DNA from 3 places in the Pseudoalteromonas porphyrae genome. Region 2 is predicted to be linked to each of the others. Evidence: predicted binding sites of a transcription regulator. Region 2 holds the regulator's gene; each other region holds the start of a gene.
The links. The regulator sigma-54, encoded in region 2, starts transcription at its own class of promoters, with help from an activator protein. The targets are predictions, from matches to a motif close to GTTGGCACGNNNNTNGNNT.

Region 1: ADS77_RS18055 (EF-hand domain-containing protein) is a predicted target of sigma-54. The motif match lies at 2,114-2,132, and genes of this name have one in related genera.
Region 3: ADS77_RS17760 (TorF family putative porin) is a predicted target of sigma-54. The motif match lies at 2,774-2,792, and genes of this name have one in related genera.

Annotation. Positions count from the first base shown of each region.
Region 1 is NZ_LHPH01000026.1:35,139-39,430, reverse strand. It holds gene rluB (23S rRNA pseudouridine(2605) synthase RluB) at 1-825, opposite strand, end outside; gene scpB (SMC-Scp complex subunit ScpB) at 822-1,412, opposite strand; gene ADS77_RS18055 (EF-hand domain-containing protein) at 1,556-2,074, opposite strand; gene ADS77_RS18050 (hypothetical protein) at 2,242-2,673, opposite strand; gene xthA (exodeoxyribonuclease III) at 2,923-3,729, shown strand; gene ADS77_RS18035 (energy-coupling factor ABC transporter permease) at 3,765-4,292, shown strand, end outside.
Region 2 is NZ_LHPH01000002.1:76,870-81,161, forward strand. It holds gene lptC (LPS export ABC transporter periplasmic protein LptC) at 1-136, shown strand, start outside; gene lptA (lipopolysaccharide transport periplasmic protein LptA) at 126-659, shown strand; gene lptB (LPS export ABC transporter ATP-binding protein) at 656-1,381, shown strand; gene ADS77_RS02235 (RNA polymerase factor sigma-54) at 1,448-2,944, shown strand; gene hpf (ribosome hibernation promoting factor) at 2,974-3,261, shown strand; gene ADS77_RS02245 (PTS sugar transporter subunit IIA) at 3,266-3,718, shown strand; gene rapZ (RNase adapter RapZ) at 3,739-4,292, shown strand, end outside.
Region 3 is NZ_LHPH01000025.1:59,720-64,011, forward strand. It holds gene ADS77_RS17745 (aldo/keto reductase family oxidoreductase) at 44-937, shown strand; gene ADS77_RS17750 (hypothetical protein) at 961-1,614, opposite strand; gene ADS77_RS17755 (hypothetical protein) at 1,662-1,847, opposite strand; gene ADS77_RS17760 (TorF family putative porin) at 1,995-2,672, opposite strand; gene ADS77_RS17765 (hypothetical protein) at 2,963-4,126, opposite strand; gene ADS77_RS17770 (helix-turn-helix transcriptional regulator) at 4,275-4,292, opposite strand, start outside.

The sequences.
Region 1 (4,292 bases), on a different contig from region 2:
CGCTTTACGAATTTGGTTGATTTTGGCGCGCTTATCTTTACGCTTTTCTGGCATAACTGACAATTTAGTCTGCGTTTCACGGCCCAGTTTTACCGTTTTACGTAAGTAATTGACTGTTTCTAAATCTAATTCAGCCCAACCACCTTGTGGTAAGCGTTTATCGAGCTCTAGCTTGCCGTAACGAATACGAATAAGACGAGATACTTCGACATCTTGTGATTGCCATAAACGACGCACTTCACGGTTACGCCCTTCAGTTAACGTAACATTAAACCAACGGTTAATACCTTCACCGCCCAGCGGTTTTATATTAAGGAATTTAGCCATACCATCTTCAAGTTCAACACCTCTGGTTAGGTTTTTTACTGTTTCAGCTGTTACCTCACCAAATACACGTGCCGAATATTCACGCTCAACTTCATAACTTGGGTGCATTAGGCGATTCGCTAATTCACCGTCGTTGGTGAATAACATTAAACCCGCCGTGTTTATATCTAAGCGGCCCACAGCAATCCAACGTTCGCCATCAACACGTGGGAGACGATCAAATACTGTTCTGCGTCCTTCTGGATCTTTACGTGTACACAATTCGCCCTCAGGCTTGTTATACATAATAACACGGCAAATTCGTTCTGCTTTTTCTTCAATTTTAACAGTGTGGCCGTCAACACGGATCAAATCGGTTTCTTCTACGCGATCGCCTAACTTTGCCACTTTGCCATTTACACTCACGCGATTTGCATCAATGTATTTTTCCATTTCACGACGAGAGCCAACACCTGCTCTTGCCAATACTTTTTGTAACTTTTCACCTTGTATACTCATTCGGATAGTTCTCTCACAGAAGGATCACTCAATAGCTGGTCGATTTTGCTTTGTTGCTGCTTAGGCAACGGAGGTAAGCTATCTAAACCCGCTAACGAAAAATAATCTAAAAATTGTTTAGTTGTTGCATATAAAGCGGGCCGCCCCGGTACTTCTTTATGCCCAACGACTTTAATCCACTCTCGCTCGAGCAGATTTTTAATAATTCCCGAGCCAACAGTCACACCTCGTACTTGCTCAATCTCGCCCCGAGTGATCGGTTGTCGATATGCAATAAGTGAAAGGGTTTCTAATAATGCTCGAGAGTATTTTGGTGCACGCTCTTGCCACAGGTTACTTAACCACGGACCTAGACTCGCACACGCTTGAAATCGAAAACCACTCCCAACTTCTACCAAACGAATTCCGCGTGTTTGATAATGCAGCTGTATTTGTTCTACAGCGTGAGTGATCCGTGCCATTGAAATATTTAAATCAATTAACACCGTGTCTTTTATATGCCGTTTAGTGAGGGGTTTTCCAGCAACAAATATCGCCGCTTCAATGATCTCAACAAGTTGCTCATCACTAATTCGCCGACCCGCCATACCTACCCTTTATCTAACAAGCTTATGTAACGCATTATTATGACAGATCTAACTGAAACTAGGAAAAACAATCGTTAAAAATACATAAAAAATGCCAATAACGAAGCTATTGGCATTGGTATGATTTAATAAGCGTAAATAAATTAACTATTTTTGATCATTTCAAGTGCTTCATCTTCAGCAACATCGCTACCATAAGTTTGAATATAACCTATAAACTCTTGCTGACTTATACGTTTGTCTTGGTTTGTATCCATATAACCGAAGTGGTTTGCTATGTCATCATCGTTTGCTTCACTGATAGAGATAAAACCATTACGGTCATTATCTAAAGAACTAAAATCGTTTTCAATCGGATCAAATTTGGCAATGTCGGCTTTAAAAGCAGAGTCAGCAACCTCTGTATCGCTGGCAACTTTACCGGTATTGAGTTGCATATAACTATTAAATTCTTTACGGCTGATCTGCTCGTCCATATTTGTATCAATGTTTGAGAAATGTTCCCAAATATTGTCATCATCAGCCTCTACTTTTGAGATGTAGCCATCATCGTCATTATCTAAACTACCAAAATTACTGTCGATTTTTGGCATTGAAGATGTCGAACATGCTGATAAGCTCAGAGCGGCTAAAATAGTAGATGCTAAAGTTAACTTTTTCATAAGAAATTTCCTTGTAATTGATTAATTTCAATCAAATACAAACAAGTTAAATGCCAACTTTAAAAACCTTAAAAATCAATGAATTAATGAAATGCAGGTCATTCACCAACCTGCCTCACTGCAACCATTTCATACAAGCATGTAAAAATTGCATGCATTGCAAATACTTAAATTGCGGCGTTTTGATAACGCTTCACAAAATCTGTTACTACTTCACCATTACATTTTAGTGAATTTAAGTTACCAATTTTTTCTTTAACGGGTGCAAGTCCTTGCTTTAAAGCTGTAATGCATAACTGAGTTTCTTGCTGTGTATTTTTAGCAAACACCTCGATCACTCTCGCTTGTTGAGCATTATCATTGATTTTTTTTGCAATGTTACGAATATCGTCACCATTGCACAAAATGCTTTTTGAAAAACGAGATAGGTTTACACCATGTTGCGCTGCCACTTTTCTGGCTGCAGAAAAACCTTCATTAGCACTAATAGAGCATAACTTAGACTCAATTTTATGATCCGCTGAAACATACTGCGCCGCGCTGACTGAATGTGAGAAAGAAACAGTTGCTACGAACAATGCTAAAAGTTGTTTTTTCATGATGTACCTTTAAAATGAATAAATAATGAACGGGTGGTTTGCGCGCATTATATATACACAAACATACAAATCAACTGGATTATATATTTAATTTTTTATTTAATATGGTATTAACAACGCTTAATGCTTGGTCATCATTTGTTCAACAAAACAGCAGTTCATTTTTATTAATAACCGCATGTGCCATCCGCTATTTGATGATAGAATTTAGCCCTCATCTAAAAGAAGATAATTATTTAGGGCCATCTTATGAAAGTTATTTCATTTAACATTAACGGGCTGCGCGCTCGCCTACACCAATTACAAGCAATTATTGATAAACATCAACCTGACATTATTGGTTTGCAGGAAATTAAAGTTCATGATGAAGCCTTTCCGTTAGAAGATGTGCAAAAAATGGGTTACCACGTTTATTTTCATGGTCAAAAAGCCCATTACGGGGTTGCTATGTTGTGTAAAGCAGAGCCTAAATCTGTATTTAAAGGGTTTGCAACTGACACTGATGAATCGCAAAAACGGATGATTAGCGTCACCGTTAGCCAAGAAAATGGCCGTGACTTAACCGTTATGAATGGCTACTTTCCACAAGGCGACAACATTGCACATGAAACTAAATTTCCGTACAAACGCCAATTTTATCAAGACTTAATGACCCACCTTGATACAAACCACAACAGTGATGAAGACGTCATTGTTATGGGTGATATCAATATTTCTCCAACCGAGTTAGATATTGGTATTGGCGAGCCAAATCGTAAACGTTGGCTAAAAACAGGCAAATGTTCCTTCCAGCCAGAAGAGCGTCAATGGCTTGCAACGTTACTTGATTGGGGCTTCAAAGACACGTTCCGTGAACTTCATCCTGACACTGTTGAGCAATATTCATGGTTTGATTACCGTTCAAAAGGGTTTGATGATAACCGAGGATTGAGAATTGATGTTGTTTTAGCAACCTCGGATTTAGCTGCGCGCTGTATCGATGCTGGTATTGATTACGAATTACGAGGCATTGAAAAGCCCTCAGATCACGCACCTATTTGGTCAACGTTTAGCTAGCACATAACTAAATGACTGAACTAAAAATAATGCCAATAATAAGCCTCGAATTGCAATCTATTGCGTGGTTTATTGTTGGCTGCCTTTTTTTACTCAGCGTCAATAAAACGCAATATACCGCATTGATGACAACACCTGCGCGTCAAACTGGTTTATTTGCTTGTACAGTAGTAATGGCATTGCTGTGGCGTATTAAAGCAGGCATATTACCGGGCCTTGAATTACATATACTCGGTGTCACTGCTATCACGCTTATCTTGGGCTGGCGCCAAGCTATACTGAGTGCTTCGCTTGCTACTTTGCTATTAGTGGCTTTTAAGCAAATCACTGTTACTCAATTACCCATACATTTATTACTCAGTGCCTATTTACCAATATTATTGAGCTATGCTTTTTTTATTCTATGTTATAGCCTTCTACCTCGGCATTTTTTCGTCTACGTATTTGTCTGTGCGTTTATCTGTGCAGCAATTATCGCGTGCTTAAAAATACTCTCTATTAGTCTTTTTTACTATTTCACGCTCAGCTATAACTGGTTTGAATTAACTGAAAACTACCTGTAT
Region 2 (4,292 bases):
AACCATGAGTTCAGAACAGCCTGTTGAATTAATCGGACCAAATTTAAAGACCACCGGACGCGGCCTTAGAGCCGACTTAAAAGCCGAAGTGGTAGAACTTATTAACCATACGCGAACCATATATTATGACCAATAAATTTGCTCACTTACTTGTAATACCTAGCTTGTTCATTGCCCTTTCAAGCTTTGCTGAAGGTACTCTTCCACTTGCAGACCAAGTATCGATAAGCGCTGATAAACAGCTTGCACAGCTGAAAAAAAATGTCGGTATTTTTGAAAAAAACGTAGAGATAATCCATGGTAATCGTCGTATCACAGCTGATCACCTAGAAGTGCACAAACGTGAAGATTTAGGTGATAATAAGCAGCTGCTTGTTGCCACTGGAAGCCCTGCATACTTTGAAGAAAAACAAACAGATGGCACAATTATGAGCGCCAGCGCCAATGAGGTTCGTTACGATGTTGATAAACGCTATTTAACTTTAATCGGTAACGCCCAAGTCACTCAAGCAGGTCAAAAGATTAATGCCAAAAGTATTACATACGACATGGACCAACAATTAATTAGCGCTGAAAAAGATGAAAATTCAGACGAACGAGTGCATACAATATTAGTCCCAGTAAACACTAAAAAAGATAACGAAAAAGGTCAGCCATGAGCACATTAAAAGCTGAGTTTTTAGCAAAAAGTTATAAAGGCCGCCAAGTCGTAAAAAATGTAGGCTTAGAAGTCAGCGCTGGTAGCATTGTTGGCTTACTTGGCCCTAATGGCGCAGGCAAAACCACCACTTTTTACATGATTGTAGGATTAGTGCCAAGCGACAAAGGTAAAATAAGCATAGATGATAACGACATCACCTTATTGCCAATGCACAGCCGTGCACGTTTAGGGATTGGCTATTTACCGCAAGAATCTTCGATATTTCGCAAACTGACCGTTTACCAAAACCTGATGGCGATACTCGAAACCCGTAAAGAGCTAAATAAACAAGCTCGTGAAGAAGCGCTTGATGGCTTACTTGATGAATTTAGCATTCAGCACATCCGCGATAGTCAAGGTATGGCATTATCTGGTGGTGAACGCCGTCGCGTTGAAATTGCTCGCGCTTTAGCCGCAAACCCTAAATTTATTCTGTTAGATGAGCCTTTTGCTGGCGTTGATCCTATTTCGGTGTTAGATATAAAGAAGATTATTGAACATCTTAAAAACCGTGGGATAGGCGTACTTATTACCGACCACAATGTACGAGAAACCCTTGATGTTTGTGAAAAAGCCTACATAGTTTCTCATGGGGAGTTAATTGCATCAGGCACTCCTGAGCATGTACTTGCCGACCAAACAGTCCGCGACGTTTATTTGGGTGAGCAATTTAGGCTATAAAGCCACGCCCGGCTAAGGTTCTGCTAGACTTAATTATGACAACAATAAAAGGATTGTTAGAGATACATGAGGCAATCACTCCAGCTGCGCATGGGCCAGCAACTTACAATGACACCACAGCTACAACAAGCTATTCGTTTGTTACAGTTGAGCACATTAGATCTTCAACAAGAGATCCAAGAAGCACTAGATAGCAATCCATTACTTGAGGTCGATGAAAATGACTTTGGTGATGAATCAGGTGGTAAGAACGAACAAAAACAAGATACTGATGATCAAACTGTCAGTGCCTCAGCTGATGACACGCCAAGTGAATACGAACAAGAAAGCAGTGAAGCGCTAGCAAAAGATACCGTAAGCGACGAAATGGCGATGGATGTTACATGGGATGAATACATGAGCGCCGCACCAAGCTCTTCATCAGGGCCAATGCCTGAAGATGAATCTATTTATCAAGGCGCTTCATCTGAAACCCTCCACGATCACCTTATGTGGCAACTACAGCTGACTCATTTTAGTCCGACTGACGAAGCTATCGCGATAGCCATTGTCGAAGCGGTTGATGACTCAGGTATTCTTACACTAAGCTGTGAAGACATTGCTGAAAGCCTAAACAAAGGTAATAACGAAGAAGAAATTGAACTTGATGAAGTTCAAGCGGTATTAAAGCGTATTCAGTTATTTGATCCGGTCGGTATTGCTGCACGCAGCCTACCTGAATGTTTATGTATTCAGCTAAATCAATTTGATCCTGCAACGCCTTGGATTGCCGAAACAAAAATGATTTTAACTGATCATATCGATTTATTAGCTAGTCGCGACTATCGTACTTTGATGAAAAAGACTAAGCTAAAGGAAGATGAACTAAAAGAAGTAATGACACTCATCCACAGCCTTAATCCAAAGCCTGCGGATACCATAGTTCGAGAAGAGTCAGAGTACGTTATTCCCGACGTGTCAGTGAAAAAAATTAAAGGCCGCTGGGTGGTAGAGCTCAACCCAGATAGCATGCCAAAAATTAGAGTTAACAGCCAATATGCGGCGATGTCGCGCTCAGTAAAATCGAGCACTGACAGCCAATTTATTCGCTCTCATTTACAAGAAGCTAAATGGTTTATAAAAAGCCTAGAAAGTCGTAATGACACATTACTCAAAGTAACTAACTGCATTGTTAAACAGCAGCAAGGTTTTTTTGAGCATGGCCCCGAGGCTATGCGACCTATGGTATTAAACGATGTTGCTGAAATGGTTGAAATGCATGAATCAACAATCTCCCGGGTAACAACCCAGAAGTACATGCATACACCACGTGGTATTTTTGAGTTAAAGTATTTTTTCTCAAGCCATGTCAGTACCGAAAATGGCGGAGAATGCTCATCGACAGCAATTCGTGCACTCATAAAAAAATTGATTGCAGCAGAAAACTCAGCTAAACCATTGAGTGATAGTAAAATTGCAGATATATTGGCAGAGCAAGGTATCAAAGTAGCTAGACGAACAATAGCAAAGTACCGTGAATCGCTAGCTATTCCACCGTCAAATCAACGTAAAAGCTTGATTTAAGGCGTAAAACCACAAGAAGGAAAATGCTTATGCAACTAAATTTAACTGGTCGTCACGTAGAAATTACTGATTCATTAAGAGACTATGTAAACAATAAGTTTGCGAAGCTTGAGAGGCATTTTGATCACATCAACAATGTCCATGTTATTCTTGACGTAGAAAAGCTCAACCAAAAAGCAGAAGCAACATTACATGTCAGTGGCGCAGAGCTATTTGCCTCAACGCAGCACCAGGACATGTATGCCGCGATTGACGGGCTCATCGATAAACTCGACCGTCAAGTTATCAAACACAAAGAGAAGCACGCTCGACACTAACACTATGAAACTAAGTTCACTTACTTGTCAGGACTGCAGTAAAGCTGCGGTCCTTTTTAATAGCAAAAAACGTATCCTCGAATTTATCAGCCAATTGGCTCATGAACGGCTTCCTCACTTATCACAACAAGACATATTGAGTGCTCTATTAAATAGAGAAAAATTAGGTAGTACAGGTATTGGCCGTGGTATCGCGATCCCGCATGGTCGCATGAGTGGCGCACAAGAACCACTCGCTTTAATTTTAGTAAGCGAACAACCAATCAATTTTGATGCCATTGATAATCGCCCCGTCGATATTTTTGTTGCACTCATCGTACCTGACGGTGACAGTGAACTTCATTTAAAGACGTTGGCTACAATTGCTGATAAACTCAACGACAAAGAGTTTTGTAAACAAATACGTAGCGCAAAAACAGACCAAGATCTATATCAAGTAATTGTTGAACAGTCGTAGTTAAAAGAAGGAGAGTTTACATGGAATTAATTATCATCAGTGGGCGCTCAGGGTCAGGTAAATCTGTCGCTTTGCGTGTATTAGAAGACCTTGGCTATTATTGTGTTGATAATATCCCTGTAAACTTATTACCGTCGTTAGTGCGTAGTGTATCTGATAACTACGATAAGATTGCCGTCAGTATTGATGTGCGTAACTTACCCAAAGAACAGCAAGAGTTTAATGATATCCTTGAGTATCTTCCGGGGTTTGCAAACCCAACTCTATTTTATCTAGACAGTGACGACCAAACGCTCATTAAGCGCTTTTCTGAAACACGCCGTTTACACCCACTTTCTTTAGATTCATTGCCACTTGATTTAGCCATTAAACAAGAAAAAGTGCTATTAGATGTACTCATTACCCGCGCCGACTTTATTCTTGATACAACCGATTTAAGTGTCCACCAGCTGGCTGAATCAATTCGCGAAAAAATCTTAGGAAAAAAAGATAAAAAACTGATCATTACATTTGAGTCATTTGGTTTTAAGCATGGCATTCCTAAGGGAGCTGATTATGTATTTGATGCGCGCTT
Region 3 (4,292 bases), on a different contig from region 2:
AGGCTTAACGGCAAGGAAGTAAGCAATAACAGTAAGGTAAATTATGACTAACACAGAACGAAAAATAGATGAATTGGTACTTGGTTTTTGGCGGTTATTAGATTGGAAAATCTCTGCACAGCAATGCTTAAGCTTTCTAGAGCAAGCTATAGATGCAGGTGTAAAGCACACTGATCATGCTGATATTTATGGCGAGTATGGCTGTGAAGCGCAGTTTGGTAAGGTGTTGTTATTAAAGCCAAGAATTCGTGATGATATTAAAATTATTACCAAGTGCGGTATTAAGCCCGCATTTCCAAGCTTGGGGTTGGCGGGTCAGGCAAACCATTATAATTCAAGTGCGCGGCATATTATAGCTTCAGCGCAGCAATCCCTTAAGCATTTTAATACAGATCGTTTAGATGTATTACTTATTCATCGTCCCGATTATTTAATGAATGCCGACGAAATGGCCAAAGCATTTACTACCCTAAAGCAAAGTGGCGATGTGTTGGAATTTGGCGTATCTAACTTTACGCCATCGCAATTAAGCTTATTACAATCACGCTTGGATTTTGAACTAGTCACTAATCAAGTTGAGTTTTCACCCTATGAAATGAAAGCGCTGGATGATGGCAGTTTGGATCAATGCCAGCTACTTGATATCAAGCCTATGTGTTGGTCACCATTAGCAGGCGGGCGCATCTTTGCGGATAGCGATGATAAAGCCATTCGCTTGCGCCACGTACTTGAGCAAGTTGGCAGAGAAATTGGTGCAAGTTCAATAGATCAAGTTGTTTATGCGTGGTTATTAATGCATCCAAGCTCACCATCAGTGGTACTGGGCACGGGCAATATCAAACGTGTAGAGTCTGCGGTTGCAGCTAAACAATTAAAGGTCAGCCGTGAGCAATGGTATAGGATTTGGCAAGGTTCAACAGGGCATAGCGTGCCGTGAGCATCGCTCACGGTGTGGGCTATTTACTCCATCGCAAGAGTTAATTGGCTAGGGTCTTCAGTTGCAATATATAAAGCTTTTAATTTTTTATCGCCATTCTCTGTTTCAGTAAACTCTTGAAAAGAATAGTTTTTTGAAAAACTAAAAATAGTATCAATAGATTTTTGATTACTGCTTTGTGTGTAAGTAAGTTCTAACGCACAAATTTTACCTGCACAATCTAGATCTTGTTGTAAAATATTAACATCTTTTAACTCATCGAGAATGAATGCATTTAGTTGCTCTTTTCGTAGTTGTGCTTCTTCTGAATAAACAATTTCAGACATTTGCTTTAGCAGGCGTGATGTATCATTTTTAAATACGCTATCTAGCGCATTTTTTGAAATAAATTCTTTTCCATTATCAGAAAAAACAAATTCTTCGGAGAATTCTTGTGGAGATAAAGCAACCAAGTTGGGCTTTGCTGATGTTTCGTCTAAAGTTTTATTTTTTTCGATTAATGCTTCAGGGTTTTCATTTAAGGTGGTTTTTGATTTGGTTGGATTATCATTACTTAGCTTAATTGATTGAAAATTTTTCGTATTTTTAACATTAGGGTTGGTCGTTTTTTTTGTTGTTACAATAGCCGCAACTAAAACTACGGCAGTAGTAATACCAATTAAAATCTTGTAATTCATCTTACTATCCTTAGAAAAGAAAGGGCGTAGCCCTTTCTAAATGATGTTTATTGCAACTGTATCACACAAGAAACTTGGCCACCACCAGAGCACGAATAGCTAACTGTACCACCATTATGGACAACCGTCATATTACCTGAGGTGCAATTACATGTCATTGTAGCATAGCTAAATGTACTCATTGTGATTAAAAAAAACGCTAAAATAACTGAAATTCTTTTTGATAAATTCATATTAATCCTTAATGTAAAAATTTAGAACGTAAATGTTATCAAAACGTTTTTTTTTGCAAGTGAAAATTTTTTGTTTGTTATTTTATATCTCAAAAATGAAGAAGGGCCTTGCGGCCCTTAGTGTTGCAGCAAGTAACACATTCTTTTTTATAAATTAAAATCGACAGAGTAAGCAACGTAAGCTTTTAAATCTGAGCCATCGATATCGTTATTAGACAGGCCAAGTGTAAAGCCATCTTTAGAGATTGAAATACCGTAGTCGATGATGTTGTCATCGCCTATAAAGTCACCTGAGTAATGGCCAACATGCAATGCCATTTCAGTCCCGTTACTACCAATAGCGAAGCCATAATCAGCGGTTAGGTATAAAGAGTCACCGAAGTCAGATCCATCACCGCTTGCCGCGGACGTTGCCAAAATAGATGCACCAAAGCTGAAACCGCCCATGCTGAGGCTACCGTAAATTTCAGAAAAATCAGCGTCAGCAGATGATGCCGCATCAGGGTATGCGTAATAAATATAACCGACGTCATAACTGATATTTTCGTTAATATCGCCACCAAAGCCTGCATAAAAATCAAGTTCATAGGTCATTTCATCGGCCCAAGATGCATTGGATACCCAAGTACCTGCGTAAAAACCAGACTCGTTTACATAATCAATACCACCAGATATTGCAGCATCACCATTAGTTTGCTCTTGTCCACGCCATAAGTAGTTTGAAGTTGCTGCTACGTTAGCTGTTACTTCTGCATAAGCTGTTGTTGATGTTGTTCCCATTAATGCAAGCGCGCTTATAGCAATCACTGTTTTTAGTCTAATCATGTTTGGTATCCTGTTGTTATGCTGATTTATTGACTCGTAATTATTTTAGTTGGTTGCAGCCTATTAATTGGCGAGCCCTTTTTAGTTGTCTAATAAGATATTAGCAGTGCTTGTGCCAAGTTGAATTGAAATTGCACATTTATATTTTTATCACTTTAAAAACAAAGAGGTGAATTTTTAGAGGGAAGAGGGTGGGTTGTATTAGGTAAGTATTACGCACTTTCTTGGTGCATAAAAAAACCCGCATGCACAAAACGATTGCAGCGGGTTTTTATCAATTTTAATGTAAATTAGCCAAAGATTGTGCGCATTAGGCTAATTGTTTCATTAACTCCACGGCCTTTTTGCACTTCGCTAATAATAGAATCACGTTTGGCACGAATATGCTCAGGCATATCCTCAGCAGCTAGAGCGCGATCAACTAATATTTCAGCTGATTCTTTACCGCGACGAACCTTTTTTGTGCCAGTGCTAGTTGCACGTTTAGGTTTGTTTAGTAGCTTAATGTAGTTAGAGTTCTCTGGTGTGTTTTTATCAGCATAATAAAATAAACAAGGCAGCAGTGCTTTAATCGCTACAAGCTGTTGGTCTAATTCACTTTCGCCATTTGCCATTTTAAACCAAGACATATTATTAATTGTTTGCACAATATCTTGCCAATAGCGTGCAAAGTCACGGTTATTTAATTTGGTAATAGCCAGAGCTGAACAAAGTGCATCTAAGCGAGTGTTATTAATTGGTGTAAATACATCAGGGCGACGCATTGCTAATAGGCGTGTTGCAGGTGCGAGAGTTGGTTTTTCATTACTTTCGTTAAACGCGAGTAAATATTTAACAACAAATTCTTGATAATCAGCTTCAGTTACTTCGCCTTCAAGCGGTATATGCGCGAGTGCATCATCAAATAATGCAGGCAGATCACCCAGCATCAAATGAAAACCTTTTGCGCTTTTTGTTGAACTAAACCATTCTACATCAAAATTGTAGTTACTAGGATCAAGAGACGAAGTGTGTTTACCGCTAAAAGCGAGTAAATCTTCAGGGATCATATCTTTTAATGTTTGTTCACGAATGCTTGCAATATAAGTTGTAAGGCGTAATTGCTCATCAAGCGCTAATACATCTTTATGTTGCTCTATAAAAACACTCACTACAGGCCAAGGGGCTACACGTAGAGTTTTTAATTGCAAAAAGCTAATCGCTGAAATTAATAAGTCATGGAGCTTTTTTAATACAGGTAATTGGGCGCTTTCAAGTAAGTCATAATTAATACGATCGCGACTAGCGTTGAGCAGTTCGTAACACCAACCTAAAAAGTCTTCAGGATGATTTTCTATTTTCACCGCCATTAGATTAAGGCTGAGCTCTGAAGCCTGCTTTAAGATATTTTGATAAATATGACCTTCTTGATCGCCTAATGCCATTTGTGAAGGTGAAATAAGCAGTTTTTTCATGCCGGACGGTACTCCAAGTATATACATTTTTTAGTTGTTTAATTTTAGCGCAAAAAGCCTAAAAACAACAGGGCTATGCATCATACCTAAGAATAAAGGGGATGCAATCTTGCTAATGCAAATCTACACAAGATTGCGTTTAAGGTGTTTAATCACCATCGTCAAG